4 regions of the Pseudoalteromonas sp. SW0106-04 genome follow, and region 4 is predicted to be linked to each of the others. Evidence: predicted binding sites of a transcription regulator. Region 4 holds the regulator's gene; each other region holds the start of a gene.

Evidence for each region. The regulator sigma-54, encoded in region 4, starts transcription at its own class of promoters, with help from an activator protein. The targets are predictions, from matches to a motif close to GTTGGCACGNNNNTNGNNT.
Region 1: a site for sigma-54 is predicted at 2,501-2,519, ahead of W04_RS18675 (DUF1328 domain-containing protein). Genes of this name have one in related genera too.
Region 2: a site for sigma-54 is predicted at 5,720-5,738, ahead of W04_RS16565 (PA2169 family four-helix-bundle protein). Genes of this name have one in related genera too.
Region 3: a site for sigma-54 is predicted at 1,878-1,896, ahead of fliE (flagellar hook-basal body complex protein FliE). Genes of this name have one in related genera too.

What each region holds. Positions count from the first base shown of each region.
Region 1 covers NZ_BCAI01000002.1:107,679-115,510, reverse strand. The annotation lists gene tkt (transketolase) at 1-1,919, shown strand, start outside; gene W04_RS03100 (hypothetical protein) at 1,983-2,180, opposite strand; gene W04_RS18675 (DUF1328 domain-containing protein) at 2,290-2,463, opposite strand; gene W04_RS03095 (divergent polysaccharide deacetylase family protein) at 2,725-3,489, opposite strand; gene W04_RS03090 (S41 family peptidase) at 3,554-4,753, opposite strand; gene W04_RS03085 (murein hydrolase activator EnvC) at 4,787-5,941, opposite strand; gene gpmM (2,3-bisphosphoglycerate-independent phosphoglycerate mutase) at 5,947-7,482, opposite strand; gene W04_RS03075 (rhodanese-like domain-containing protein) at 7,706-7,832, shown strand, end outside.
Region 2 covers NZ_BCAI01000017.1:62,844-70,675, reverse strand. The annotation lists gene W04_RS16590 (hypothetical protein) at 1-135, shown strand, start outside; gene W04_RS16585 (hypothetical protein) at 316-687, shown strand; gene W04_RS16580 (hypothetical protein) at 714-1,250, shown strand; gene W04_RS16575 (ABC transporter ATP-binding protein) at 1,381-3,225, opposite strand; gene W04_RS16570 (AMP-binding protein) at 3,341-5,056, opposite strand; gene W04_RS16565 (PA2169 family four-helix-bundle protein) at 5,243-5,683, opposite strand; gene W04_RS16555 (DNA topoisomerase IB) at 5,971-6,993, shown strand; gene W04_RS16550 (DUF3010 family protein) at 7,034-7,474, opposite strand; gene thrS (threonine--tRNA ligase) at 7,721-7,832, shown strand, end outside.
Region 3 covers NZ_BCAI01000011.1:36,334-44,165, reverse strand. The annotation lists gene fliF (flagellar basal-body MS-ring/collar protein FliF) at 1-1,487, opposite strand, end outside; gene fliE (flagellar hook-basal body complex protein FliE) at 1,507-1,839, opposite strand; gene W04_RS13025 (sigma-54 dependent transcriptional regulator) at 2,028-3,428, opposite strand; gene W04_RS13020 (PAS domain-containing sensor histidine kinase) at 3,421-4,536, opposite strand; gene W04_RS13015 (DNA-3-methyladenine glycosylase I) at 4,709-5,284, shown strand; gene W04_RS13010 (sigma-54 dependent transcriptional regulator) at 5,345-6,775, opposite strand; gene W04_RS13005 (flagellin) at 6,926-7,711, opposite strand; gene W04_RS13000 (SDR family oxidoreductase) at 7,782-7,832, opposite strand, start outside.
Region 4 covers NZ_BCAI01000002.1:301,132-308,963, forward strand. The annotation lists gene W04_RS04045 (ATP-binding cassette domain-containing protein) at 1-536, opposite strand, end outside; gene W04_RS04050 (calcium/sodium antiporter) at 741-1,712, shown strand; gene W04_RS04055 (KpsF/GutQ family sugar-phosphate isomerase) at 1,722-2,690, shown strand; gene kdsC (3-deoxy-manno-octulosonate-8-phosphatase KdsC) at 2,690-3,241, shown strand; gene lptC (LPS export ABC transporter periplasmic protein LptC) at 3,238-3,792, shown strand; gene lptA (lipopolysaccharide transport periplasmic protein LptA) at 3,782-4,306, shown strand; gene lptB (LPS export ABC transporter ATP-binding protein) at 4,306-5,031, shown strand; gene W04_RS04080 (RNA polymerase factor sigma-54) at 5,056-6,552, shown strand; gene hpf (ribosome hibernation promoting factor) at 6,578-6,865, shown strand; gene ptsN (PTS IIA-like nitrogen regulatory protein PtsN) at 6,867-7,313, shown strand; gene rapZ (RNase adapter RapZ) at 7,380-7,832, shown strand, end outside.

The DNA of each region.
Region 1 (7,832 bases), 190 kb from region 4:
GTCATCCGGGTGCCCCGATGGGCATGGCCGATATCGCCGAAGTACTGTGGCGCGATTATCTTAAGCATAACCCGAGCAACCCTAACTGGGCTGACCGTGACCGATTTATTCTCTCAAATGGCCACGGTTCAATGCTGATTTATTCGCTTTTACACTTAAGCGGCTATGATCTTCCTATTGAGGAAATTAAAAACTTCCGTCAGCTTCATTCAAAAACTCCGGGCCACCCTGAATACGGTTATGCTCCGGGTATTGAGACTACTACGGGCCCGCTTGGACAGGGGATCACCAATGCGGTAGGAATGGCAATCGCGGAGAAAGCCCTTGCTGCTCAATTTAATCGCGCTGACCATGAAATTGTTGATCACTATACTTACGCTTTTATGGGCGACGGCTGCTTGATGGAAGGGATTTCTCACGAGGCGTGTTCGCTTGCAGGAACTCTAGGCCTTGGTAAGTTGATTGCGTTTTGGGACGACAACGGTATTTCTATTGATGGTGAGGTTGAAGGCTGGTTTAGTGACGACACTCCCGCGCGTTTTGAGTCTTACGGCTGGCACGTGGTCCGTAATGTGGATGGTCACGATAGCGAGGCTATTCGCGCTGCTATTGATGAAGGCCGCGCCCAAGGTGACAAGCCAACGCTTATCTGTTGTAAAACAGTGATTGGTTACGGCTCTCCGAATAAATCAGGAAGCCATGATTGCCACGGTGCACCGTTGGGCGATGATGAAATTAAAGCTGCTCGCGAGTTCTTAGGTTGGCCTCATGACGCCTTTGCGATTCCTGATGATATCTATCAACAGTGGGACGCCAAAGAGAAGGGCACGCAAGCAGAGCAAAGTTGGCAGGATAAGTTTGCGGCATACAAAGCGGCATACCCTGAGCTTGCTGCGGAGTTTGAACGTCGCCAAAATGGTGAATTGCCTGCTGATTGGGCCGAGAAGTCACAAGCCTATATTGAGCAGTTACAAGCAAACCCTGATAGCCCTGCAACACGTAAGGCATCGCAAAATGCCTTAAATACCTTTGGCCCCATGCTACCTGAGTTTATGGGCGGCTCAGCCGATTTGGCAGGGTCGAACTTAACGATTTGGAGTGGTTCAAAAGGCCTTAGTAAAGACGACGCGTCAGGTAACTATATTTTCTATGGGGTGCGTGAATTTGGCATGTCCGCCATTATGAATGGTATTGCCTTGCACAAAGGTTTCATTCCTTACGGTGCAACCTTTTTAATGTTTATGGAGTATGCGCGTAATGCGGTGCGCATGGCCGCTCTTATGAAGACGCCTAGCATTTTCGTTTACACCCACGATTCCATCGGCCTGGGTGAAGATGGACCGACTCACCAACCGGTTGAGCAAATGGCGAGCCTACGTTATACACCGAATCTAGTGAATTGGCGTCCATGTGACCAAGTTGAATCAGCCATTGCGTGGCAGCAAGCGATAGAGCGCAAAGATGGGCCAACGTCGCTGGTCTTTACGCGTCAAGGTCTTGCTCAGCAAGCACGCGATGCGCAGCAGCTTGCTGATGTGAAAAAAGGTGGGTATGTATTAACCTGTGATGGCGAGCCAGAAGTTATCCTGATTGCCACAGGCTCGGAAGTACAACTTGCTATGGATGCAGCTTCTGAGCTTCGCGCTCAAGGTCGTCAGGTACGCGTGGTGTCTATGCCATCAACGGACTTGTTCGATCAACAAGACGCACAGTACAAAGAAAGTGTCCTACCCAGCAGTGTGACTCGCCGTGTCGCCGTAGAGGCAGGCATTGCCGACTTCTGGTACAAGTATGTTGGTTTGAATGGTAAAGTTATCGGCATGACTAGCTTTGGTGAATCAGCGCCAGCGGGCGAATTGTTTAAGCACTTTGGCTTCACCGTAGACAATGTGGTTGCGGCGGCCAACAGTCAGTTTTAAATAATTAGAGACGTAAAAAAACCCGCGAACTTCGCGGGTTTTTTGTTTGAAGATAAGCCTGTATTAGCAGTTTGTTTCTTCTGCACCGGCGTTTTCTTTAACATTCTCACACGCGTCTTCGACCGCGTTTTGAGTGTCTGTGATCGCCTCATCAATCTTTTCACCTGCCTCTTCGGCACCGCCACTGTCTTCACAGCCCATAGCGAATACTGCGGCAAATAATGTAGCGATAAATGCTTTTGTTGCTGAATGATTAAACATAGAACTCTCCTTAGATATTAACTCTTTAAATCTGGATTCAAAAAACGTGTTTTGGTTGCGGTCGCGGGTTTTATCCCGCCTGTGACCGCTTGTGCTGTAAAACTAATAACTACCTTGGCGCTTTACCACGAATGGCGCCAGCAACAAGGGAGATAACCAGCAGTACCAAGAATACAAAGAAAATAATTTTAGCGATGCCAGCGGCTGCACCAGCAATGCCACCGAAACCTAAAAGTGCTGCGACCAAAGCGATAACTAAAAATGCAATTGACCAACCTAACATAATGTACCCTCCATAGATTTGCGTTTCGGAATATACGTTGCTAAGTCCATGCCAACTTTTAAAGTGTTGATTTTAATGGGTTTGTTGTTTTTTGTGCTCTAGAGGAAAAGAAAAGCTTTCACTGTTTGTGTAAAAGATACAGATTAATTTTATGTTCATAGAACAAGCACTTGGGCAGGTGTTGAATACTGAGGAGGTGGTTTATCGGCACCAGAGTCCAGTCATCAGCAGCCATGCCACTTATGATTGTTTTAGAGGCCTCTACTCTTCCTCGGTTACACTTTTTTTATCGGCCTGCGCAAGCCGAATTGTGCGCTGCTGCACTAGCTGAGATAAAGGCACAAGTTGGAAACCTTCGCCCTCGAGCTCTTGCAATGCCTGTTGCAAAAAGGCAAACGTTTCGGGGTAGGGGTGAGCAATTGCAACTGCGTAGTCATACTTATCGGCGAGAGTCTTTAGCTGCTCAAAACGATAACGTAGTTGCTGCTCGGTGGTGATATTATCGAGAAAAACATGGCGAGCAATATTGCTGACACCGTATAGCCCGGCAATTGTTTGCGCTTTTGAATTGGGAGTTGTTTTACTGTCGAGAAAAAACAAATCCTGCTCTTTTAGCACTTCCATAGTCCAGCTCATCGGCGCATTTTGCTGGGTTAGCAGCGAGCCCATGTGATTATTGACGCCGCGCGCATTGGGTAGGCTGGCTAATGCCTTGCGTAGCTCGTGTTGGAAAGCTTCTTTTGACATATCCATTGTCAGCCCCCCAGGCCCTAACGCTTTACCGTTTATAGCTTGCATGGGGGCATGCAAAAGCACCTCTTTATCTAAGGCCCCTGCCTGTTGAGCAAAGTGAGTGGCGTAAGGAGTAAAAGGGAGCACCGAGTAAGTTACAGCGCCAGGCAAGTGCAAGGCAGCCATGTCATTACGATGATAGCCTATGTCATCAATGACAATAGCGATTTGCTTCGCATGTACTGGTGATAAGAGCACCAGCACACACAACGTAGTCCATATTAAAAAGCGCACAATGTGTTTTTATCTTTGTTGATGATTAGTGTGCAGGCCCGTGCTAAAAGCCGAGCCTGCGTTTTTATTGTTCTAATAGTTGCTGAGCTTTTAGTAATTGTTTATCAAGCAGTGCGGTTAAGTTTTTATGCGCACTTTGCCCCTCAGCTAAGCTGATTATAACTTCTTTATTTGATTGCGAAAGGGCAGGTTGCAATATCGGCACATCAGGAACGATGCCAGTCCCCTCAATGGACACGCCAGAGGGGGTATAGTACTTCGCTGTGGTCAGCTTCAAAGCACTGCGGCCATCGCCTAAGGGGATCAATGACTGCACCGACCCTTTACCATAGGAGCGAGTCCCTACCACGGTTGCCCGGTCATTATCCTTGAGCGCGCCGGCAACAATTTCTGCAGCGGAAGCTGAGCCCTCATTGATCAGCACGACCATGGGGGCGCCTTGAATTATGTCCCCAGCTTTTGCTTCAAAGCGTTGATTAGCCTCCACAAAGCGACCTCGAGTGGAGACAATAACACCTTGAGACAAAAATAAATCGGCAATGGCAATGGCACTGTCGAGGGTACCGCCTGGGTTGTCACGCAGGTCAATAAGCAAACCGTTGAGTATGGCGCCGTTGGCGTTTTGCATCATGGTGATGTGACGCGCGACATCATGAAAACTATGATTGTTGAAGCTATTAATACGTAAGTAGCCCATGCCATTGGCCTTGAGCTCACTGGCGACGCTTTCAATGTGGATAGGCTGACGGGTAAGCTGAAAGTCGAGGCGTTGTGAATGGCCTGCGCGAGCAACGGCTAAATGCACTTGACCATCTTCACGACTGCTGATCAGAGCAGAGACTTCTTCTAAAGTAGTATTATTCACCTTAGTGCCATTGATAGACACGATAACGTCACCACGTTGTAAGCCAGCGGCCCGGGCGGGTGAGTTGGGTAGGGCGGAGATCACCACTACATGTTTGTCACGCTGTTCTACTTCGATTCCCAGGCCCTTGTATTGGCCATTGGTGACATCGAATAATCGTTTTAACTCTTGCTCATCAAGGAACTCGCTATATGGATCAAGCTCTTGTAATAAACTGCTGAGTACATGTTGGTCTAACTTGTCGCGGTCCACTTCCTCAACGTAGTAGTTGTTGATGTGAAAAAGCACTTCATCGAGTTGGCTGTCCTTTGCCAATGAAGCAGGCGCTAGTACCACTAAGGCTAAAAAACTGAGCCCTAGTAACAAGCGCTTGTATAGGTAAGTTGTGAATACAAACATCGGCTGCCCCCTTGAGGTGCAGCCTCTATTCAATTAGGAGGACTTGCACCATGTCGTTGGGTTAACGGCACGTCCTTTGTGGCGTATTTCAAAGTATAGACCAGGATCAATTTGACCGCCGCTCTGGCCTACTAAAGCGATTGTTTCGCCTTTATAAACTGGATCGCCCACTTCTTTAAGTAATGCTTGAGCGTGGCCGTATAGGCTCATATAACCCTTGCCGTGATCGACCACCATGACCCAACCAAAACCTCTTAGCCAGTCAGCAAAGACCACTTGGCCATCCTCTATACTGGTTATACTGCTCCCTTCACTGGCTGCGATCACCACCCCTTTCCAATTGAACCCTTGGCGTTTACGGGTGCCAAAGCGGTGGGTAAGCTTACCCCGTGTCGGCCAAGTTAATTTTCCTTTGCTGCTACCCAGACCTAACATAGCTACTTGGCGGTCTTTACTGCGCTCTAGCTCCGCTAGGGTATCCAGTAAGGTCTGCTCATTATCTTTTAAATACGCTATCGAGCTTTGCAGTTGATTTAATTTACCTTGTAGCTCTTGGACCTGAGATTGACGTTGTGCTTTAGCTGCAACTAATTGCTGTTGCTGCTGTTGTTCTTGCTCGCGTAGCTTCGCCAGTTGTTGTCTGTTTTGTTGCAGCGCTGCTTGGTTTTGCGCTATTTCACGCATTGTCTGTTGTAACGCTTCAAGCTGTTGCAAACGAGCTTTGTTGAAATAGTCGTAATAGCTAATGGTGCGCTCTAACTTGGCTGTGTCTTGTTGGTTTAACAGCATCTTTGAATAATCATGCCCACCCACCATGTAGGCGCTCTTTACTTGGGCTGCAAGTACTTTATCAAGCTTTTTACGACGCGACTCCAGCTGTTCAGCCTGTTGTTGTAACTTTTGGTGTTGCCGTTCGTTGTCTGCGAGCTTGTTATCGAGCGCACGTAACTCCTTTGCATTTACAGCGATAGCTTGCTCTGAGTTCTTGAGTTGGCTCTGTAACTTATCCAGCGAGCGTTGCTGCTGCTGATAATTCTGTTGGCTCTTTTTTAATTCTTGTTGGACTTCGGTTAAGTCTTGCTTGGTGCGGTTCTCGTTAGCAAAGCTATTGAAGCTTAGGAACGCCAAAAGTGTCGCGCACAGCAGCGACACCTTTTGACGTTTGTGACTCAATAAAACCATCGGCATCGAGGTTACTTAAGACGCATGATGGGTGAACCAGTCATTTCTTCTGGCTGCTCCATGCCCAGTAGATGCAACATAGTGGGAGCTACGTCACTGAGCGTTTTGCCATCAATAGCTTGAGCATCACGGCCAACGTAAATGAATGGCACAGGCTCGCTGGTGTGGGCGGTATGCGCTTGACCAGTCTGTGGGTTTACCATTTGCTCGGCATTACCGTGATCGGCGGTAATTAAGGCCTCGCCACCGACTTGCTCTAACGCTTCCACCACGCGGCCAATACAGCTGTCCACCGCTTCACAAGCTTTTACGGCTGCTGCAAATACGCCTGAGTGGCCAACCATATCGCCATTAGGATAATTACACACAATGACGTCATACTTGTTGCTTTGAATAGCCGCCACTAGTTTGTCGGTTAGCAATTGAGAGTTCATTTCTGGTTGTAAGTCATAGGTAGCAACATCCGGCGAGGGGATAAGCTCACGGCTTTCACCATCAAACTCTTGCTCCCGACCGCCGCTGAAAAAGAAGGTCACATGAGCGTACTTTTCTGTTTCTGAAATGCGTAATTGTGTTTTGTTATGTTTGGCAAGCCACTCACCCAGCACATTATTGAGTGGCTCTGGTGGAAATGCCACAGGCGCCTTGATGTCTGCAGCATACTCAGTCAGCATAACGAAACCGCTTAATTGCGGCGCTTTCTTTTTACTGAAGCCGTTAAATTCGGCATCAACAAAAGCGCGACTCATCTGCCGCGCTCGATCCGCTCGGAAGTTCATAAATAACACTGCATCACCATCATTGATGGTTGCGGGGCTATCGCCAATGGTTGTTGCTTTTACAAATTCATCATTCTCATCACGCTCATAGGCTGCATGCAAAGCTGACACTGCATCTACGGCTTGATAGTCAGCTTCGCCGAGGACCATTAAGTTATAGGCACTTTCGATGCGATCCCAGCGATTATCACGATCCATAGCGAAGTAACGCCCAACAACACTGGCGATACGACCTTTACCGAGGCGAGCGAAGGTTTCATCGATGCGTTTAAGTGATGCTTCAGCGCTGCGTGGAGGCGTATCACGACCATCTAAAAAGGCATGCACATAAATATGCTCAGCGCCGCGCTCGGCAGCCAGCTCAATAGCGGCAATAATATGTTCTTCGTGGCTATGGACGCCACCTGGGCTTAACAGCCCCATCAGATGGACTGCTTTGTTCGCTGTTACGGCATTATCTATCGCAGTGGTAAGCGCTTTATTATCAGCAAATGTTCCATCGTCGATGGCTTTGGTAATGCGGGTAAAATCTTGATATACCACACGCCCAGCACCGAGGTTAACATGGCCTACTTCAGAGTTGCCCATTTGCCCATCAGGCAAACCAACATCCATACCAGAACCGGAAATCAGAGTGTGCGGGCGCTGTTCCCAAAGCTTATCTAAAACGGGGGTGTTGGCGGCTAAAATCGCATTACTTTCGCTGTTTTCACGGTAACCCCAACCGTCCAGAATCATCAGTACGAGAGGTTTCTTTGGCTGTGTCATTGGATCTCCTGCTAGTGTCGGCACGACAAATGAATTGCTTGATAATAATTATTAAGAATACAGCTCTATGGATGTTCACTGTGACCACAGAACTGCGCTCTTATAATGTATCCTACCGTTTTTTATCCGCCTTAGCAGTAGAAAATATTTCATCAATTGGTAAGTCGAAGGCAAGTGTGTATACTTGTGCCGCCCGCAAGGTTTGAACAATACAGTAAGACGTATGGAACAATACATAGAATTTATCGGAAACCATCCTATTTTAAGCATCATTTGGCTAGCGATTGTCGCGATGTTGATATCGGGGTGGTTTAAAAGTAAGTTTTCTGCCATCAAGCAGATTAATCCAC
Region 2 (7,832 bases), on a different contig from region 4:
GAATGCCAAAATTGCCATGAGCTTAATGATTATGATGCGCTAATTGATGTTGCTGCGGAAGAAGGTAAAGAGCTTGCAGCCGATTATGCGCAGAAAGAGATCGAGAAAATGCTAAAAAAGACATTCAAAAAATGAAACTTAGCAAGGCAATGAAAGATCGCCGGTAAAATACACCGGCTGGACGCCCAACACTCCGGTTGCTTTGTGTTGTCGCTGCGCTCCAAAATAACACAAAGCAGCCTACGTATTGGCCGCCCTTTATTGCGGCGTTATGAACTCGGAGAACAGATGGAACCTGATTTTACTAAATAGAGTTTGGACGAGTTAAAGGACGTAGAATCGGTAATTGACAGAATTCAATACCCTGAAAGGTATGAATTAGTTAAAAAACTAATCGCAGAAAAGTCTGTCGAGGCCTCTAAAGCTCAAAAACCGGAATTAGAAAAAGAGGAAGCTTTGAGAGAACTCCATAGAGAATATAAAAATCAAAAATCTAAGGTTTGGAAGATATTTCGTGGTGCAACTCTCATGTTTGTAACATTCAGAATGATACAATATCTCGATTGGACAATACAGCAGCAAATAATAGGTGCACTAGTTGTTTTCTGTATATATACAATCATTCTGGTAGGTTTAAACGAATATCAGTTTAATAAATTTAAGCGAAACTTTGGCAAGCGTACATAATAAGCTTATTAAGTGCTGGACTGCCAATGCTTGACTCACTTGCGCTTCGCTACACAATTTTAGCCAACTATTCCTCGCTCCTAAGAGGAGTTATATTTCATGAGGGTACTATGCAAAGAATCATGGCTCTTTTAGGTTTGATTTGTATGCCTTATGTGCATGCAGAATCAATCGACGGTTGTTACTTGGCGACTGATAAGATAACCAGTTTTTCATCTGAAGAGTCAGAAACTAAATCTACTTACGTAAAAATTTCAAGAGCTGCTGATTACTATTCAGTAGAAGGTGTTGTTTGGGGGCCTAATTTTCACATTTGCCGTATTGGTTCTCCCATTGAAGGCACTGATGGGCCGCTGCAAATGGACTATGCCGACAACAAGCTCGTTTATCGTCATAGAGAGTCTGAATACGATATTAATTGTGAGTTGGACGTTTCCTTCAAAGATAACACCTTAACAATAACGGACTCTAATCATCATTGCTCTAAGTACGTCTTTTATTGTGGCGCTTACATAGGGTTAGATAAAGTTGAATTACCAAAGGTAGAGCAAGGTTGCCTTTAAATTTCACATAACAAAGCTTTAAAGTTGGATACTCCGCATCGCATTTTAGCCAACAATTACTTGCCACTTAAGGCGCGTGAATATTATATTCAACACCAAGAAAAAGGGGCCTTGTATGGCCCCTTGTTTATTAGTCTGTGCCTATAAAGCCACCGGTTTGATGGGCCCACAGTTGGGCGTAAATTCCCCCTTGGGCGATAAGCTCTTGGTGTGTGCCTTGCTCAACAATATGGCCTTTGTCCATCACCACCAAGCGGTCCATTTGCGCTATGGTTGATAAGCGATGGGCAATGGCAATAACGGTTTTATTTTCCATTAAGGTATCTAGGCTCGCTTGAATCGCGGCTTCTACCTCAGAGTCTAAAGCTGATGTGGCTTCATCGAGCACTAAAATAGGGGCGTCTTTTAACAGTACGCGGGCAATCGCGATACGCTGGCGCTGGCCACCTGATAGCTTGACGCCGCGCTCACCTACTTGCGCATCCAGTCCTTTGTTGCCATGACTGTCTTCCAGTTCACTAACAAAGTCCCATGCCTCTGCTTTTTTCGCAGCGGCGATGATTTGCTCATCCGTGGCATCGGCTAAGCCATAACCGATATTTTCGCGCACGCTACGATGCAGCAGCGCGGTATCTTGCGACACCATAGCAATATGTTGGCGCAGGCTTTCCTGAGTAACCTGGTTTATCGGCGCATCATCAATACGAATGTGTCCTTGCTCGACATCATAAAAGCGCAGTAAGAGATTAACTAAGGTTGATTTACCGGCGCCAGAGCGACCAACAACCCCCACTTTTTCGCCAGCACCAATGTTTAGAGATAGCCCATCGAGCACCGGTGGGTGTGACGGGGTGATTGGCTTGGCATAATTGAAGGTGATGTTATTAAAGTCGATGCGCCCATGGGTCACCTTAAGCGTGTTGGCATCCTCAGCGTCGGTTATGGTTATGGGTTTCGTTAAGGTGTTCATGCCATCGGCAACGGTGCCGATATTTTCAAATAGGGCGCTGACTTCCCACATGATCCACTGCGCCATGCCGTTAAGGCGCAGTGCTAAACTAACGGCAATGGCAATGGCGCCGACGCTGATTAAACTAATAGACCAAAGGTAAATCGACAATGCCGCAATCACCGCCACCAAGCCGTAGTTAAGCAGCTGCACGCTCACTTGTAATTTAGTGACCAGACGCATTTGCCGATATACCGGATCTAAAAACAGCTCCATCGATTCACGGGCATATTGCTCCTCTCGCGATGAATGAGAGAACAGTTTGATAGTGGCGATATTGGTGTAGCTGTCAACAATACGGCCTGTCATTTGCGAGCGGGCTTCGGCTTGTTGCTCGGCGACCGCTTTAAGGCGCGGAATAAAATAACGCTGCACAGCGATATAACCTACAAGCCAGCCTAAAATTGGCATCATTAAACGCCAATCTGCCTGGCCAACAAAGAACAGCATGGCGGAAAAATACACCACAATATACACCGCGACATCCAGTAGCTTGATGACGGTTTCCCTTACCGCCAACGACGTTTGCATCACCTTAGTGGCTATGCGCCCGGCAAAGTCATCGGCATAAAAGCTCACACTTTGGCGCAGTAGGTAACGGTGCGCCAACCAGCGAATGGCCATGGGGTAATTACCGAGCAAGCTTTGGTGGAGAACGGCTGAGTGAACAAACACTAAAATTGGCAACAGCACGATAGTAACCAGGCCCATAAACCAAAGCGTATCGGTTTCGGTGCTTAACAGCTGTTCTGGGGTCGTCTGTCCAAGCCAGTCAACGAGCTGACCCATAAAGCTAAATAGCGAAACTTCAACAATGGCTAATAAGGCGGCGCTGATGGACATCACCGCCAGCGGCCAGCCCATGCCTTGGGTGTAATAACGGCAAAAAGCCCATAATCCCTTGGGTGGCGCGGTCGTTGTGCGCTCGGGAAAAGGGGCGGTTAATTTCTCGAAAAAGGAAAGCATAGCACCACACATAACTAACTGATTTAAGGCGTCAGTGTAGCGATTTTGCGGCGTAAAACCTAGCGCAACGAGTGTGCTAATTTTGCACCACTGTGGTGACTATGCCGACACCTAGCTACGCGCTTTGTGCTTGCTCCTTGAGCTCTGCAAGCATCATTTCGCGCATTTTAAACTTTTGTAATTTCCCGGTGACCGTCATCGGGTACTCTTCAACGATACGAATATACTTTGGCACTTTAAAGTAGGCGAGCTGGTCTTTTAGGTAGGCCCGAATTTGCGGCTCATCGATATCGCGGTTGTCCTTCGCTTTGAGCCACAAGCATACTTGCTCGCCAAATTTATCATCGGGGATACCAAAGACCGCCGCATCACTGACAGCGTCGTGCAAATACAGCACTTCTTCTATTTCGCGCGGATAAATGTTCTCGCCACCGCGAATGATCATATCTTTAATTCGGCCAACGATGGTCACGTAACCTTGCTCATCCATGACTCCTAAATCGCCAGAGTGTAGCCAGCCCTCAGCGTCGATAGTGGCGTTAGTTTTCGCTTCATCGCCCCAATAGCCTTGCATCACACAGTAGCCGCGAGCACAAATTTCACCCGGGCTACCAATGGCAGCGATTTGACCGCGTTCATCAATAATTTTAATTTCTGTGTGTGCCATTGCTCGGCCCACGGTTTGCACTTGTTTGTCAATTGGTGCGTCGGTTTGGGTAATATGGTTGATGGGGCTGCACTCTGTTTGCCCGTAACCAATCACCACTTCGCGCATATGAAAATCACTGTGTACTTTGCGCATCAATTCTTGCGGGCAGGTGCTGCCAGCCATGACTCCGGTGCGCAAGGTACTGAGATCGTACTGCTGAAAGTCGGGGTGCTCTAGTTGCGCAATAAACATCGTTGGTACGCCGTGGAGCGCCGTACAGCGCTCTTGCTCAACGCAGCTTAGGGTGCTGATTGCATCGAACGAGGGGGCTGGAAATATCGCACAGGCACCGCTGGCCAAACACACTAGATTGCCCAGCACCATGCCGAAGCAATGGTACAGGGGCACTGGAATACACAGTCTGTCTTTATCATTAAAGTGCATCGCTTGGGCAACCAGCAAACCGTTGTTTAAAATATTGCGGTGCGAGAGGGTGGCGCCTTTTGGGTTTCCGGTTGTGCCGGAGGTAAATTGAATATTAATGGCGTCATCAGGTCGAAGTTGCGCTTCAATAACCCGCATTTGCTGGTAGTGCGCATCCTCGCCCAGTTGTTGAACCGACTTAAATGATGTCATGCCGGCAAAAGCTTGCTCGGAGAGAATAATAACCTGCTCTAGAGTGGGCAGCGCCTGCAGCGTGGTTTTGCTACCGTCTTTTAATTCCGGTGCAAGCTGGTAGATCATGTCAACGTAGTTTGATGCTTTAAATTGCTCGGCCATCACCAAATACTTTACACCCACGTTGTTTATGGCAAAGGCCAACTCATGAGGACGATAGGCGGGATTAATGCACACCATAATGGCGCCAATTTTGGCGCTTGCGAATTGCACCAAGGACCATTCAATATTGTTGGGAGACCAAATGCCAACCCGATCCCCTGGCTGCACACCAAGAGCGAGTAAGCCCGCAGCGAGGCGCTCTATTTCCCGTAAATACTGGCGGTAAGTCCAACGGATCCCTTGGTGGCGCACCACAATCGCCTCATTGTCTGGGTGTTTGTCGACAATATAATCAAGATGCTCGGCGATGGTTCGCTCGCTAAGCGGCGTTGAAAATGAGCCTTGGTATTGGCTCAACGTTAACGGTAGTGAAGGGGAGTGATTGTCTTGTTGTTGCGGCATTGACTGCCTCCTTGCCCGGATAGATGTTGTCATTTTAGGTTCTTCAACACCTAATCAAGCACAGAGTGTCGACACTTTCCATTGTTTTGAGGTGATTTCTGTTGGAATTAGACTAAAGGTTTAGTTTTTGTCGACATAAAAAAGCGGGCCATGGGCCCGCTACATCGTCTTGGGGAGAGAAATAATTTAGCTTGTTGCTTCTTGCAGTGCCTTCATTTCATCGTGGCAAATTTGCATGCGTTCACGAAGCTGAGAAAGAACTTGTGCGCACTGAGGTGGCTGCGACTCTTCTAGTGCATCGTCGAACTCTTCAAGCACTTTATCTTCAACCTCTTCAAGGTGTTTGATATACGTGTGCTCTTCGTTACTCTTAATCGCGCTCATCACCTTAGTGTAGGTTTTACGTACATCAACCAAGGTGTCTGAGCCGGTTTCAATTTCGCCTTGCTCTTCAATGGCAAAGGGTTGCAAGTCGGTCACCGCTTTGTGCTTTTCATCGATCATGTTTTGGAACACGGTACGTACATCATTACTATCAATGTTGTCTTTGGCATCGGAGTAAAAATCAATGCCACCCTTTAGTACTTTGATAATGTCTGTGATTTTCTCTGAACGTTGCATTGTCATAATTGTGCTCCTTCAATTTTGAATTCGATTTAATAGGAGCAATGCTTGTGCCAAATCGAGGGGATGGATAAAAATCCATTATTAAACAGTACTTTAACTTTGTCTTCGAACGCTTGAAATGTGTAAGCCAACGCCTTTTTCATGGGCAACTATGAAAGCTTTTCAATTGCAGGCGGTAAAAACGTCATAGTCGTACAGCCAACAAAGCGTATTATTTTTACCTTTCACAGTGCGCCAGGTGAAGATGTGCTGCGTAGTAGCTATTATCGGAAAAAGAAGGAAGAAAAATGGATTGTAACGTTGCCCCAAGCACAACCTATCACGAGTGTAATACCCTCACGACAACGCGTCGTAGACGGGGAAAAGGATTTGAATACTTCCATCTTGATAAGGAAAAGATAACCAGTCGTACTTACTTAAAACGAATGCGAGAGCTGGTTGTGCCTCCTATGTGGCGTGATGTACGTATTAGCGCTTGCCAGTACAATAAGGTGCAGGCCGTTGGCGTTGATGGCAAAGGAAAGCGACAATACATTTACCACGCCCATTGGCAATTGGCGCAACAGCAAAAAAAATTTGCCAAATTAGGTGAATTCGCTGCTCAGCTTCCGAATGCGCGAGGGCAATGCTTATCCTTATTGGCAGAACCTGATTGGACGAAAGACAAAGTGTGCGCGCTTGGGTGCGCAATCTTAGACCTTACCGCGATTCGTGTAGGCAATAATAATTATTACAAAGCCAATGAAACGTGTGGGTTAACCACGCTTCGACGCAAGCATGTGGATATTAAAGACGACCATGTACAATTTAGCTTTAAAGGTAAACACGCAAAACACCGAGAGGTGCGCATTGACGATACTGAGCTTGCTGAATTAGTGGCTTCAAGTGCAGAGCAACAAGGGTATAGCTTGCTACGTTATTATCAACAAGGCCAATGGCATGACCTGCAAAGTGATGATATTAACGAATTTATCCACCGTGTTTTTGGCGGCCACTTTAGTGCCAAAGATTATCGTACCTGGGCGGGGACGCGAATGGCGGTACGCTTTGCCCACGTAGCCGCAGAGCAGGTACAGGCGCACCCAAGGCGCAAATTTAAGTCTCAACTGGTTAAACTCGTTGCCAAGCAATTAGGCAATACCGCGAACATTTGCGAACAGTATTATATTCACCCGAAGGTGTTAGAACACCTCAGCGAACACTATGAAAATGAACACCCGTTTGCGCATTTTGACGCGACACCGCGCTCTTTAGCCGAGGAGTTGGACATGGATGAGAGGCATGCGTTAGAGATTATTACCGGGCGATGACGTAACAGGCCATTTCTGCGGCCTGTTACTGTCGGGGGGATTACTGTTTAGCGTAAGTGCGCAGCATAATATCGACATACGCCGTCATAAAGGCTTGCTCTTGAAACTTCTTCAGTCCCGTATCAGCAAACTCAATAGGTAATGGATTGCGCTTAAGCTGTTCTTTCATCTCTGTGGCACTAATAATGTGCACATCTAAGTTAGTTATCAGCTGCAGTGCCGCTTCCATTTTAAAGCCAACCGCGCCGCCAGCGAACTTACCTTTATGAGGTCGCGCTTTGATGGCGATAGCATCCACTTGGTAATCTTCCATCAGCTTTTTAAAGTCGCGATGAAACTTTTGGATTTCTTCAGTATCGTTGGCATCGCTTAAAACAAAACGTGTTTGGCGCACATCACGGATGTCAAACACATCATTTTCTTTACTTAGAAGGCATAGTAAAACTTCACTGCCTTTTATTTCTACGCCGCAAGTATGCATAGTCAAATATCACCTTTTTTATCAATGGCATTAGTATATCAGAAGCGCATACAAAATTTGTTAAGAAAATTAGCAGACGAGCCTTGTATTTACCTCTATAGCGCGCCAAAATAGCGCCTTGCTCACGCTTTGTGGGCGGCAGTATCATCGCAATGCTTGTTGGTATAAGCGTTGATTAGACTTATTAAATAGACAAATAAATACACGTGGCGCGGCGTAGGTGTCACCACTGTACAAGGATTAAACATGCCAGTAATTACTCTTCCTGACGGCAGTCAGCGTTCATTCGAAAACCCTGTATCCACGTTAGACGTAGCACAAGACATCGGCCCAGGCCTTGCCAAAGCGACCATCGCTG
Region 3 (7,832 bases), on a different contig from region 4:
AGTGTATCATCTGGGTAGATAAGTCGTTTAAGCATGGGGCGAACAACGGCGATGATCAACACAATTATCACTAATGCGCCCAGTGCTAAACGCACTATCTTCATAAACCAATTTTGCTCCCACAGTGGCAGTTCAGCAACCGCACCTAGATCTTCACGTACAAAGGGGACACTTACGACTTCTAGGGCATCACCACGCTGCATGTCGAAACCCACGCCTCCTTGTAGTAGGCGACGAATATTGTTGAGCTCCTCGGCACTGCGCGGCGCACTGGTGGTTTGCCCATCCGCACCAGCCGTTTGTGTGTAATCCACAGCCACGGAAACACTGATACGGCGGATCACCCCAGTCTGCTTACGTTTGTGAGAAATAGTGGTATCAAGCTCATAATTACGGGTCGCTTCTTTGTGGCTGCGCGACGGTGAGCGAGTTTGCGCACTTTGCTCGTCCAACGCATTCTCTGGAATGTTAGAGTTCACTGGCGGTTGATTTGTTAAGGCGCCAGGAATACCGACCGCTAAACCACCAATGTTATTCTCTTCTAATGTGGTTTCACTGCGAACCGCTGGCAAATCTGGGTTGTAACGCTTTTGAGTCTCTTCTACTGCGCTGAAATCCATGACCAAGTCAACCTGCGCAGTATAGTTACCCAGTCCGACCACCGGGATCATGATGCTGTCAATTTTTTCTATATATTCCTGCTCTCGTTGACGCTCAATCTCATACTCTTTACGTGAGCGCGCCGATAACGAATTTTGTGAACCGGAGTTAAGCAGACGACCATTTTGATCGGTCACCGTGACTCGTTCAGGAGACAGTCCTTGTACGGCCGAGGCGACAATATCGACGATAGAGTCTATTTCCTCACTGTTGAGGTTTCGGCCGCGTTTAACCGTAGCAACAACCGTGGCTGAAGGCTTCTTCTCAATACGAGCAAATACGTTTTCTTTAGGAATAGCCAGTAACACTTTGGCGCGCGATACTTTATTAAGTTCTTCAATAGTACGCGCAAGCTGCTGCTCGCGAGAATGCTTGAGACGTTCACGTTCAAGACGCTGTGATACGCCAAACCCCATGTCTTGCATCAAGATATCGGTACCCGATTGCGGGCCTTGAGTAAGCCCCTCTCGGGCCATATTTAGTTTTATATCTTGATAGGCATCTTCGGCAACCATGATCACGTTGCCATCGAGTTCATAATCGATTTTTTGCGCGTCCAAGAAATCCAAGGTCTGAATCAATTCCTCAGTAGGCATTTTGCCTAACGGGCGCATATCAGGCTGACGCGCCCAAATTATGATAAAAATAGCGATGGCCAAGCAAATAGCCAAAGCGATGATCAGCGTCACCTGTCGAAGCATATCCACGCCATTGAGGGCGCTTAAATAGCCAGACTTTTGTTCTTGCTGTTCACCCGAGGAGTCGGTGTTCATGTCAACACCGCCATCGGCAAGGGCTAAATCTGTTGATTGGTTTGCTTGTGCCACAACTGTTCTCCGCTATCCGTTATACAGGCATGTTCATAATGTCTTTGTAGGCTTCCACTAGCTTGTTACGAACCTGCACAGTGGCCTCAAATGCGACAGAGGATTTTTGCGATGCGATCATTGCTTCGGCAAGAGAAACGCGGCGATCACCCATCTCCACAGCAACCACTTTCGATTTAGCATCTTGCTGTAGGTTATGAACATTATCGATTGCGCTACTTAGTAGCTCACCAAATTGGCTGGTCGATGTTTGCGGCACTTGGTTTTGTGCCTCTTTCAATGGGTTGCGAGCTTGCGCTTCTTGCGCGAGCGACTGCATTTCTTGAAATAATGAGTTGGCTTGGACTTTCATCTTGGGCATCACTCAGTTAATTAAACTTACCCTGAACAATGCACAAGTCGTGCCAATAAAATATTGTTATTTAACAAAGAGTTATTGCGCTTTTAATTTTGACACTGAAGAATTAGACAAGCTATATTTTTGACGCCCACAAGAAAGCCCGAGCATATCCCGGGCTGAAATAGAGCACTATGACGAGACTATGCAGGAAGGTGGATCCCCTGCTCGCGCATTTGCGCTATTTTGTAGCGCAAGGTACGTGGGCTGATCCCTAAGGCATCAGCAACATCCTTACGTTTCCCGTTGAAGCGCGCTAAGGTATCGAGAATTATTTTGTGCTCTTTGTTTTTAAGCTCATCTTTAAAGTTATGGGCTTGGTCTACACCTTGGGGTGATGCCACTGGCAATTCATCGTAGTGTTGATTGAGCGCAGCGGGCATGTCTTGATGCGCATTGAGCTCAACTTCATCATCAGAGACGAACTCTTCGATATAAATGGCGCTGGCGTGCACCTCGTCACCGGATTTTAAGATCAGCGCACGCTGAATAACATTATCAAGCTCACGCACATTTCCCGGCCAAGTATGCGCCATTAAGCGCTCTTTGGCATCGGCACTGAGCGAAGCAGTCGCTTGTTTGCTAGCTTGGCAATGACGCTCTAATAAATGTTCAGCCAGTGGAATTATATCCCCGGGGCGCTGATTGAGCGGCAACCAGGTCAGCGGGAACACGTTGAGGCGATAATATAAGTCTTCCCGGAATATACCGGCTCTGACCGCTTCTTTGAGATCACGGTTTGAAGTAGCCAACACCCGCACGTTGAGCTCGATGGTTTTGCGACTCCCTAAGCGCTCAACCTCGCGCTCTTGCAATACACGTAGCAATTTCGCTTGTAGGCCTAAATCCATTTCAGTAATTTCATCAAGTAAAATGGTGCCATTTTGTGCTTGCTCAAATTTACCTGGACAGGCATTCACAGCGCCAGTGAACGCGCCTTTCTCGTAACCGAACAAAGTCGATTCAAGCATGTTTTCAGGAATGGCTGCGCAATTGATAGCGATAAATGGCGCCTCTTTGCGCGGCGATTGGTCGTGAATATAGCGCGCCAATACCTCTTTACCACTCCCGCTTGGGCCCATCACCATAACACTCGCGTCACTGTCAGCCACTTTATTGGCTAAATCAAGTAGCGCCAAACTTTTGGCATCGGCAACCACTGGGCCACTTTGGCTAGCCGTCTCATTAGGTAAATAACGACTCACTAAATTCAGTAAGACCTCGGGGGCGAATGGCTTTGCCATATAGTCGATGGCGCCCAAACGCATGGCTTCGACCGCGTCATCAATAGTGGCATAGGCCGTCATCATCAATACCGGCATGTCTGGGTAGTTAAGCTTGATACTTTTTAGTAATTCAATGCCGTTAATACCGGGCATCTGCACATCACTGACCACTAAAGCAACATTATGATCTTTTAGCATCATGATTGCTTCTTCACCACTTTTTGCTGCGATGCAGCGAATATCTGACAGTGTTAATGTATCGATTAGGGCTTCGCGTAACCCCTTGTCATCCTCGACAACAAGTACATAGTTATTCATTGCTCTGCTCCTGGGTATTGCTGTGCAAAACAGGAAGCGTTAGCGTAAATTGCGCGCCACCGTTTTGAAGGTTCTCTACTTTTATTTGCCCCTTATGGGCATTCACCACTGAGGCAACCACAGCTAGGCCTAAACCTGTGCCCTGACGCTTAGTGGTAAAAAAAGGCTCAAAAATTTTGTCAATAATCTCTTCGTTGATCCCTGGGCCATTATCGCTAATGATGATATCGACATAATCACTGTTCGTGCGTTGACGACGTGCCTGCATCTTAATATGCGCACCACTGCCTATCACCTGTAAGCTATTGTGCACCAGGTTATTGATAGCACTGGCCAACGCTGTACGATTGCCCATGACTTCAATATCGGGCTCAGGAAGCTGGACTTGTAGATGCGCTTCATGCTCGCTGAGCATGGCTTCACTGCCAGAATTTACATCATTGAGTAACTGCCCTAATGACATCGGCTCAACGACTTGCTGCTCACCACTTTTGGCAAACAACAGCATATCATTCACTTGGTTTTCTAAATCTTTCAAACGCGACATCAGTTTGTCGTGACAGTGGGCACGCGATTGATTATTCAGTCGCGACGAACCCAGGTTGGCCCCATATAACATGGCTGCCGAGAGCGGTGTACGCACTTGGTGGGCTAAAGTAGCGACCATTTTGCCAAGCGCGCTTAAACGTTGCATGTGCGCCACTCTTGATTGCAAACGACGCGTTTCCGTTAAATCGGTCATTAAAATAAGCTGCCCGGGCTCGGGCGTAAGCGCGCGAATTTCTAGTTTTATACGCCGTCCATCGCGCAACGACACTTCATGGCCATCATCCTGTTGCGGGCGGAATGAGCGCTGGATCACCGCGAACCACTTCTCGCCTTCGAGTGGCTCGCCTAACATATCACTGGCAATTTGATTGGCTTTGGCTATCATTCCCTGTCCATCAAGCACCACCACACCCGCAGGCATGGTATCGACTAAATGACTCAGCCAGCTGGCTTGTAGCCGTAAGTCGCTCAGCTCTCCAACGTAAGCTTCTTGCGCTAATGCCGGACTAAACTGCCCATGATGAAGGATTTGTGGGTTGATAACACTCGCTAATGCCATGATTTTCACTCTTAAACACAAGGTTTAATCCATAAAAGCACAAAACGTACCAACTTTATTTTATTTAATATTCATTAAGTTACATTATTTTTTTGCTATCAAAAAAATGACACTGTATAAAAAAACAGTTACCTGATACATTAGTTGATAACGCTTTCTACAAGGAGTTTTTATGTGTATTCGCTGCGCCTGGGTGGACTTGAGCAAGCCCGATTACGTTGCCTACCATGACGATGAATGGGGTGTGCCTGTTTATGATGATCAACGCTTATTCGAGTTTATTACTCTCGAATCGGCACAAGCTGGTTTGAGCTGGTATACCATTTTAAAAAAACGAGACAACTACCGCCGTGCTTTTGCTGACTTTGATATTCACACTGTCGCCGCTTTTGATGGCGAAGACATCACGCGCTTGCTCAATGATGCCGGTATTGTGCGCAATAAGTTAAAAATTAATGCCGCTATTAATAACGCCCAACGCTTTATTGAGATTCAACATCAGTTTGGTAGCTTTAGCGCGTATCAATGGCAATTTGTGAATGACAGACCGCGCGTCAATAGCATCGCGAGTCCTGAAGATTACCTAGCAACCAGTGAACAATCCGATATTTTTGCCAAAGATTTGAAAAAGCGTGGCTTTAAATTTTTAGGATCCACTACAGTATACGCTCATATGCAGGCTTGTGGCATGGTTAACGACCACCACAACCAATGCTTTCGCAAAGAGCAAGTGATTGCTTTGTATTAGCTTGGAACCTGAGTTAACCGCTTAAGGGGCGCTGGCACCGCTTGTGTTACTGCGGCAAAGCTAATCGCGGTTGAGATTATATTTCTTCATTTTCTCAACTAAGGTGGTGCGACGCACGCCCAGCACCTCCGCAGCACGGGCAACAACATAGTCATAGCGCTCAAGCGCTTGCGTGATAAGACTTACTTCTAACTCGGCAAGGTATTCTTTGAGGTTGACCCCATCATCAGGCAACACCCCAATATTGTCCGCTACAGATTCATGTTCAGCAGGTAGTTGCTCATCGTCATCAACAAAGCCTTCACCGAAAATATCATTCAGGGCTTGGCGCTCTAATAGCTCTTCGGGGTACTCTGGAACAAATGCTTCAACATCAAGATGCTGATACTTCTTCGGTAAGTCTGGTACATCAACCACTTGATCCGGAAACATAATCACCATGCGTTCGACAAGGTTACCGAGCTCTCGAATATTTCCGGGCCACGTATGGCCTTTTAAACTTTCAATGGCACGATCGGTAAACTTAACGCTTTGACCACTTTGCTGGGCTGTTCGCTTAGTCAGCTCTTTGAGCAGCAAACCAATATCATCGCCACGTTCACGCAACGCCGGGTTCTCGATGGGGAAAACGTTCAAGCGATAGTATAGATCCTCACGGAAATCTCCCGCTTCAATCATTTGCTCTAGGTTTCGGTGTGTCGCTGCGATGACTCGAACGTCGGCTTGAATGGCTTTGGTACCACCCACTCGCTCGTAAGTGCGCTCTTGCAATACACGCAGTAACTTAACCTGCATTTGCAATGGCATATCGCCGATTTCATCCAAGAACAAGGTACCACCTTGAGCCAACTCGAAGCGCCCCTTACGCGCTGATATGGCGCCAGTAAATGCGCCTTTTTCATGGCCAAACAATTCGCTTTCTAATAATTCGCCGGGGATAGCGCCACAGTTTACCGGCACAAATGGGCCTGAACTGCGTCCCGAAAGAAGGTGTACGTTACGAGCCACCACTTCTTTACCCGTGCCCGACTCCCCAAGAATGAGTACATTTGCTTCCGTTTTCGCCACCTGAGAGATCAAAAAGCGAACATGATTGACGGCTTCAGTATCCCCCACTAAGCCATTGAAGGCTTTAGGATTGTGCGCACTTTGGGTGGGCTTCATGCGCGCATACTGCTGACAGTCATGGAGCAATTGGGTGGTTACATCATGGTGAAAAGGCTCGGTTATAAGGCCAATGACGTTAGCGATATCTAATAAAGGCTTTAACGTTTCACCAATTAACAAAAATGGTAACTCTGGATGCGCTTTAATTAATTGCTGGTGTTCGCCGTTATTGAGTGCCCCGAGCACAATAATGGGCTCGTGGTGCTTATCAATATTTGCACACAAATCACCTGAGGTGGTCAGTTCATTAGCCTCACCCACAAAGGTTAATGCTGAGCTCAACCCTTGGGCTCGAGTCGTATTGTCATCTAGAATCAGGATCATCGCGCCGCCAAATACTAAGCGATTGTTATAACTCTAGATTGTATTGCAGTTCAGGGAGGATTCAAGGAAAAGCGGCATGTTTTTGACGTTAATGCCAAAAATCAGACGCTTTTCCTAGTTTTGTTTGATTCAGCGCATAGTGAACCACCATTACAGCAGTCCTAAAATTGCGGCGGCGTTTTGGTTAGCTTGGCCGCGCAGCGCGATAGATGCTTGGTTAAGGATGTCATTACTGGTGCGCTCGCTCACCGCTTTTGCATAGTCGGTGTCAGCAATGCGGCTTTGACTTGCTGCAACATTCTCGTTTTGCTCACCAAGCGAACGAATTTGACTGCTTAGGCTATTCTCGAAAGCGCCCAGCTGCGCTCGCTGCTCGTTCACCTGCTCTGCGGCTTGCTCAGTCACATCTAACGCTGAATTAGCGCCTGCTTGAGTGCTGATGTCAATAGCATTTACGGCACTAAGGAAGTCGCTATTAGGCTGTTTAAGGGCATTTGTTTGATTCGCATCAGCGCCAATTTGGAAGCTGACACTTTGGCCATCAAATAACGGCTTCCCGGCAAAACTGCTTTGCTCTAACGTGTTGGTAATTTCGCTTTGCAGTTGCACGACCTCTTCTTGCAAAGCCTGGCGGTCGCTATCGGAAAGTGCGCCATTACCAGCTTGTAAGGATAGCTCGCGAATGCGGCCAACAGAATCATTGACGTTACTCAACGCTGACTCACTCACTTGCGCATAGGAAATACCGTCATAGGCATTACGGCTGGCCTGTGTAAAACCATTTTGCTGCGCCGTTAAGCGGTCAATAATCTGCAGCGCTGCTGCATCATCAGCCGCAGAATTAACGCGCTTACCTGTAGCGAGTTGCTGATCTAATTGCGTCGAACGAGTATTGATTGACGCTAGTTGGCTTGCAGCTTCTGAGTTGATTTTCATAACCTGCCTCCTAGAGTTTTGTGGCCTGCACTTATATTAAAGTGTAGAACATTAGTCTCCAACAGGCACTTTAAATCGCTGTCCACCCACCATCTAAGAATATGCTCTGGCCAGTCATATA
Region 4 (7,832 bases):
ACGCCCATAGAGATAGGGTCCTGTCCGGCAAAAGGCTCATCATACATGATAAATTCAGGGTCTAGGGCTATCGCGCGAGCCAAAGCAGCGCGGCGTGCCATCCCCCCGGACAACTCAGCAGGCATTAAATCTTTTGCGCCACGTAAGCCAACCGCTTGTAGTTTCATTAACACCACCAAGCGAATTAACTCCTCACTGAGTTCAGTGTGCTCTCTAAGAGGAAAGGCGATATTGTCATACACCGACATATCGGTAAACAGCGCACCACTTTGAAACAACATGCTCATTTTTGTCCGCGCTTGATAAAGCGCCGAACGTGACATGCTTGGAATGCTATTGCCTTGAAATAAAATATCGCCCGAATCGGGCTTTAATTGCCCACCAATCAGCCTGAGCAAAGTGGTTTTACCTATACCACTTGGGCCCATAACAGCAGTGATTTTCCCTTTCGGAATGGTAAAGTCCATATTTTGATAGATAACACGCTCTCCGCGCGAGAAGGTAACATCCTTGATTTCTACTATTGGTTGCGACAAGTCGCTCTCCCGCTCATTTCTATCATTAGACCTCGTATTTTAAAGTTTTTTTACGCTGAGGGAAAAAAGATTCTGTAAATTTTTGTAAGCCCATTCAAATTCCTGCTCAGTGGAACACCTAAACACACGGTTTTCTTACACAAACACAGCCCAGTTTGTTACTATCTGCGCCAAGGTTTCACTTACATCAATGGCTCATTAATCATGCTCACCTCTTTCGCCATTCTAGTCGCTGGTTTTGTCGCCCTAGTATGGAGTGCGGATCGTTTCGTTTATGGCGCAGCTGCGCTGGCTCGCAACTTAGGGGTGCCAGCCCTAATCATCGGTTTGACCGTGGTCGCAATGGGGTCGTCGGCACCAGAGATGATGGTATCAGCTTCTGCGGCACTGGCAGATAAAACCGATACCGCTGTCGGCAACGCTATTGGTTCAAACATTACCAATATTCTCTTGGTGTTAGGTATTACTGCTTTGCTACGCCCACTTTCAGTGTCCTCCATTACACTAAAGCGCGAAATGCCCATTGTGCTCGTGGTGTCACTGATTGCATGGTATATGTTTACCGATAATTATTTCTCTCAGCTTGAGGGATGGCTATTGGCGGGCGGTTTTGTCACCTTTATCGTTTTTTTGATTGTTATTTCACGCAATCAAAAAAGTAATGATGACGATCCCTTGGTGAGTGAAGTCTGTGATGAAATACCCAGTGGGGTGAGCACCAAGTCAGCACTGATTTGGTTGATTATCGGGATGGCGATGCTGCCCATCAGTTCGCATTTTATTGTCGACTCAGCAGTGGATATAGCCCAGTATTTTGGCCTTTCTGATTTAGTCATTGGGCTTACCATCATTGCCATTGGCACTAGTTTACCGGAACTTGCTGCTTGTGTGGCTGGGGTGCTGAAAAATGAAGACGACTTAGCACTGGGCAACATTGTCGGCTCGAATCTATTTAATATTCTCGCGGTCCTATCCATCGCCGGTATTTTAAACCCATCGGTTATCGACCCCTCCGCTGCTAACCGTGATGCATTAATTATGATTGCGGCAACGGTGGTGCTTATTGCCATGAGTTTGAACTTTCGTGGCGCGCGGCGTATCAACAGAATCGAGGGCGGCTTTTTACTAGTCGCATTTTTTGCCTACCAAGGATATATTTTTAGTCAGTTAGCCTAGAGTAATAGTATGAGCCAAAGCTTTATTGCCACCGCACAACGGGTTTTAGAAATAGAACAAACCGCTTTGCAGGAGTTACATCAGTATTTAGACGCACAATTTATTCAAGCGTGCGAGATGATCATGGCTTGTAGCGGCCGAGTCATCGTTATTGGCATGGGTAAATCAGGACATGTTGGTAATAAAATTGCCGCGACCCTAGCAAGTACCGGCACTCCAGCGTTTTTCGTGCACCCAGGTGAGGCCAGCCATGGTGATTTAGGCATGATCACTGAAAATGACATCGTTATGCTCATTTCTAACTCTGGCGAAACGCACGAAATTGTGAGCATTATTCCGGTAATTAAACGTATTGGCGCGCCCATGATTGCCATGACCGGCAATCCTCAATCAAGTATGGCGACCTTAGCTGATGCCCATATATGTATTAAAGTATCGCAAGAAGCCTGCCCACTGGGTTTAGCCCCCACCGCAAGCACTACCGCAACCTTGGCAATGGGCGATGCCCTCGCTGTTGCTTTATTAGAAGCCAAAGGCTTTACCGCCGATGACTTTGCCCTCTCCCACCCCGGCGGGAGCTTAGGTAAACGTTTATTACTGACCTTGAATGATGTTATGCATAGCGGCGATGACGTGCCACGTAGCCACCAATCACAAAGCATTAAAGAAGCCTTGTTAGAAATCTCAAGCAAAGGCTTAGGAATGACCGCTGTTGTCGATGATAATGAGCGACTGGTAGGGCTATTTACCGATGGCGATTTACGCCGTGTATTGGAGCAGCGAGTGGATATTCACAACACCGCGCTGATTGAGGTAATGACTCCAAACTGCACCACAGCCGATGCTCATATGCTGGCGGCGGAAGCACTGAAAATTATGGAGCAAAAGCGCATTAATGGACTCATCGTGACCGATCACGAGCAACGTCCCATTGGCGCGCTGAACACGCAAGACTTATTGCGCGCGGGGGTGATTTAGTGTTGTTTTCAGAGTTATACCAAGCCATAGACGAAGGCGCGTGGCAACGTGCACAGCGCACTCGATTGTTAATTTGCGATATTGATGGCGTGTTTTCAGATGGCCGTATTTACTTAGGCAATCAAGGCGAGGAATTAAAGGCCTTTAATACCAAAGACGGGTTCGGCATTAAAGCGTTGCTCAATGCGGGTGTTGAAGTTGCTGTTATCACCGGGCGACAATCACAGATAGTACAAACGCGAATGCAAAGCTTGGGTGTCCCCCACATTTATCAAGGTAAAGAGAATAAGCTCGAAGCCTATGCACAGTTAAAACGCACATTAAACCTAAGCGATGAGCAAATAGCCTACATTGGTGATGATGGCCCTGATTTACCGGTGATGGAGCAAGTCGGGTTCGCCGTAGCGGTTAACGACGCTCACCCATTGGTTAAGCGAATAGCCCATTACAGTACCTTGCTACCAGGGGGTTTTGGTGCTGTGCGTGAGCTCACAGATTTGCTGATGCTGGCCCAAGGACATAGCCTGGGAACACAGGGAAGTAGCACATGAACGCAGCGAGAGCGCTCATATCACTGCTATTTATCGTCGCGATGGCGTGGCTTTGGTACCCTTATTTTATGAAGTCGACAGATGATGGTGTCGCTCAGCAAGACCATATTGCCACACCCGACTATATCGCAACTGGGCTAAGTCAGACTAGTTATAACGATCAGGGTAAGTTAAGCCACACCGTTTATGCTGAGGAAATGGAGCTGTATCAAGAACTCGGGTTTACGCATTTCACCAAGCCGGTATTTACCTTATATGGTGAAACAGAAAATTGGCAGGTAAACGCCGATGAAGCAACTTTATACAACAACAACATTTTGATCTTGGAAAATAACGTCACCGCCACCAACTTAAAAGAAGGGGCGATGATTGAGAAGGTCAGCGCTGAGGCCATTCAAGTTGATATAGATAGCCAGCGCATGGAGTCCGAGCAGGCTGTAGTATTAAGTGGCCCGAATATGAAGATCACCGGGCAAGGCTTGAAAGCAGACCTCAATACAGAGATAGTTGAATTAACAGAACATACGCGAACAATATATTATGACCAATAAAATCAGTGCATTAATTACATCCATCGCAATTGGCTTGTGCTCTGCTAGCGCTACTGCTGAGCAAATTACCGCCAAGGAAGTGTTAATTGATGCCGACAAACAACAAGCACTGATCAAAGAAAATATCACTATTTTTGATAAGAACGTGCATATTGTTCACGGCAAACGGGAAATAAAAGCTGACCGCCTTGAGGCTCACCGTCGTCCAGAATTGGGTGATAACAAGCAATTGCTCGTAGCCACCGGCTCACCAGCTGTGTACACCGAAGTGATGGAAGATGGCACTGAGATTTCTGCACAGGCGCTGGAAATTCGTTATGACGTCGCCTCTGAGACCCTTAAAATTCAAGGTGATGCTAAGATTGCCATGGCCGACCAGCATATCGTTGCCGAAACCATAAGCTATGATATTGCCAAACAGCTGATCACCGCCGAAAAGGATGAAAACTCCAGCACACGAGTGCGCACAACATTAACACCACAAAGTGACGATACGCCGGAGAAAGAGCAATAATGGCGACTCTTAAAGCACAAAAATTAGCAAAAAGCTATAAAGGCCGGGAGGTCGTCAAAAGTGTGGGCTTAGAAGTACAAGCAGGTAGTATCGTCGGCTTGCTCGGCCCTAATGGAGCCGGTAAGACAACTACTTTTTACATGATAGTTGGCTTGGTACCCAGTGATAAAGGCACCATCAGTATTGATGATGAGGATATCACCTTGATGCCGATGCACTCTCGTGCGCGCTTAGGTATTGGTTATTTACCGCAAGAATCATCTATTTTTCGAAAGCTGACAGTTTTTCAAAATTTGATGGCCATCCTGGAAACCCGCAAGGGCTTAAGCAAAGCAGAGCGTGAAAGCGAGCTTGAGGGCCTACTTGATGAGTTTAATATACAGCACATTCGAGACTCACAAGGAATGGCGTTATCTGGTGGCGAACGTCGCCGGGTAGAAATAGCGCGAGCATTGGCGGCAAACCCCAAGTTTATCTTGTTGGATGAACCTTTTGCTGGTGTCGACCCTATTTCAGTGTTAGATATAAAGAAAATCATAGAGCATCTGCGCAATCGTGGCATTGGTGTATTAATCACCGACCACAACGTGCGAGAGACCCTAGACGTATGTGAAACCGCATACATTGTTTCCCATGGCGAGCTCATTGCTTCTGGCACTCCAGAGCAAGTTCTTGCCGATCAAACGGTTCGCGACGTCTATTTGGGTGAGCAGTTTAGATTATAACGATTAAAGGATTGTTAGAGATACATGAGGCAATCATTACAGCTGCGCCTAGGCCAGCAATTAACAATGACCCCACAATTGCAGCAAGCGATTCGCCTGTTGCAGCTCAGTACTTTGGATCTCCAACAAGAAATTCAAGAGGCGTTGGACGCCAACCCATTACTTGAAGTTGAAGAAGACAATTACGCCGACAATAACGACAACCAAGAGCAAAAAGAGTCGACGTCCGACAACCAAAATAACGATACCGCCGAGACGGCCAGCGCCAGTAAGGATGAAGTTGAAAGTGCTGATGCCATGAACAACGAGTCCATCAGTGAAGACTTGCCCATGGATGTGTCTTGGGATGAGTATATTAGTGCGGCTCCCGTTGCCTCCTCTGGGCCTATGCCAGAAGATGAGTCTATCTACCAAGGCGAAACCACCGAGTCGTTACACGATTATTTAATGTGGCAGCTGCAATTAACACCTTTTAGTGCCACCGACGAGGCCATCGCCACAGCCATCATTGAAGCCATCAATGACAACGGCATTTTAACAGTCAGTTGTGAAGATCTGCTGGAAAGCTTGAATCATGATGAACAAGACGATGGTATCGAGCTTGATGAAATTGAAGCCGTTCTTAAGCGTATCCAACTCTTTGATCCAGTAGGAATTGGTGCGCGTTCTTTACAAGAGTGCTTGTTGATCCAGCTCAAGCAATTTGACCCACAAACCCCTTGGCTTGAAGAGACCAAAGAGGTAGTTTGTAACTATATTGATTTGCTTGGTAGTCGTGACTATCGCACCTTGATGAAAAAGACTAAGCTTAAAGAAGCGCAGTTAAAAGAGGTGATGACACTGATACACAGTTTAAATCCGACTCCTGCAGCCACGATTGTGCGAGAGCAGTCAGAGTATGTGATTCCAGATGTATCAGTGAAGAAAGTTAAAGGCCGCTGGGTGGTTGAATTAAACCCAGATAGTATGCCTAAGATCCGCGTTAACGATCACTATGCATCAATGTCGCGAAGCTGTAAGTCGCAAAGTGATAGTCAATTTATTCGCTCGCATTTACAAGAAGCGAAATGGTTTATAAAGAGCTTGGAACAACGCAATGATACGCTACTTAAAGTAACTAATTGCATTGTTCAACAACAACAGGCATTCTTTGAACATGGTGAAGAGGCAATGAAGCCAATGGTGCTTAATGACGTTGCCGAAATGGTGGAAATGCATGAGTCAACGATTTCCCGTGTGACCACCCAAAAGTATATGCATACACCACGGGGTATTTTTGAGCTGAAGTACTTTTTCTCCAGCCATGTTACAACCGAAAACGGAGGTGAATGCTCGTCCACAGCGATTCGAGCATTGATCAAAAAGCTAGTAGCTGCGGAGAATCCTGCTAAACCGTTGAGTGATAGCAAGATTGCCGACGTACTAGCCGAGCAAGGAATTAAAGTGGCTCGGCGCACGATTGCTAAATATCGTGAATCGCTAGCCATTCCACCGTCAAATCAGCGTAAAAGTTTGATATAGACGTTAGACAAGAAGGAAAATGCTTATGCAATTAAATCTTACCGGTCGTCACGTAGAAATCACTGACTCTCTTCGCAACTATGTGAATAGCAAATTTGCAAAATTAGAGCGTCACTTTGACCATATAAATAATGTGCATGTCATTCTTGATATTGAAAAACTAACACAAAAAGCAGAAGCTACTCTTCACGTTAACGGTGGTGAACTGTTCGCAACCGCAGAGCACCAGGATATGTATGCGGCGATCGACGGCTTAATTGATAAGCTCGACCGTCAAGTGATTAAACATAAAGAGAAATTATCTCGTCACTAACATGAACCTAGATTCACTCTTTACCAAGGACTGCAGCAAAGCTGCGGTCCTTTTTAATAGCAAAAAAAGAATGCTGGAGTACCTCTCTCAGGTGGCTCATCAGCACAGTCCTCACCTCAGCGAGCAATCGGTACTTGATGCTTTGCTAACCCGCGAAAAGCTGGGCAGTACTGGCATCGGCAAAGGCGTTGCTATTCCACATGGCCGTCTCGATGGTATCGACAGTACGATTGCCATTGTTGTAACCAATCGCGAAGCCATTAACTTTGATGCCATTGATAACCGTCCAGTGGATATCTTTGTCGCACTTTTAGTGCCGGCCAATGAGACTGAACAACACCTGAAGACCTTAGCGACAATTGCTGATAAACTAAAAGACAAACAACTGTGTAAACAACTGCGCTCGGCCAGCAGCGATCAAGAGCTTTATCAATTGATCGCCGACTAATGCGCGCCGTATTGATTCATGGTGTGGTTTAAATGTGCGTCTTGGGGTAAAACAAGGAGTTGTCGGATGGAACTTATCATTGTCAGTGGTCGCTCGGGTTCTGGAAAATCAGTCGCGTTACGGGTGCTCGAAGACCTTGGGTACTATTGCGTAGATAACATCCCAGTTATTTTACTCCCCTCCTTGGTGCGCAGTGTTTCAGCAAATTATGACAAAATTGCCGTCAGTATCGACGTGCGCAATTTGCCCAAAGAACAGCATGAATTTAACGACATTCTCGCTTACCTGCCTGAGTTTGCTAAGCCTTCGCTGTTTTACCTTGATAGTGACGAACAAACGTTGATTAAGCGTTTCTCTGAAACTCGTCGACTACACCCCTTATCCATGCAAAATATGACGTTGGATGTCGCTATTCGTGAAGAGAAGCAGCTTCTTGATGTACTCATCTCCCACGCCGACTTTATTATTGATACAACTGAGCTCAGTGTTCACCAGTTGGCGGAGATGATCCGTGAAAAA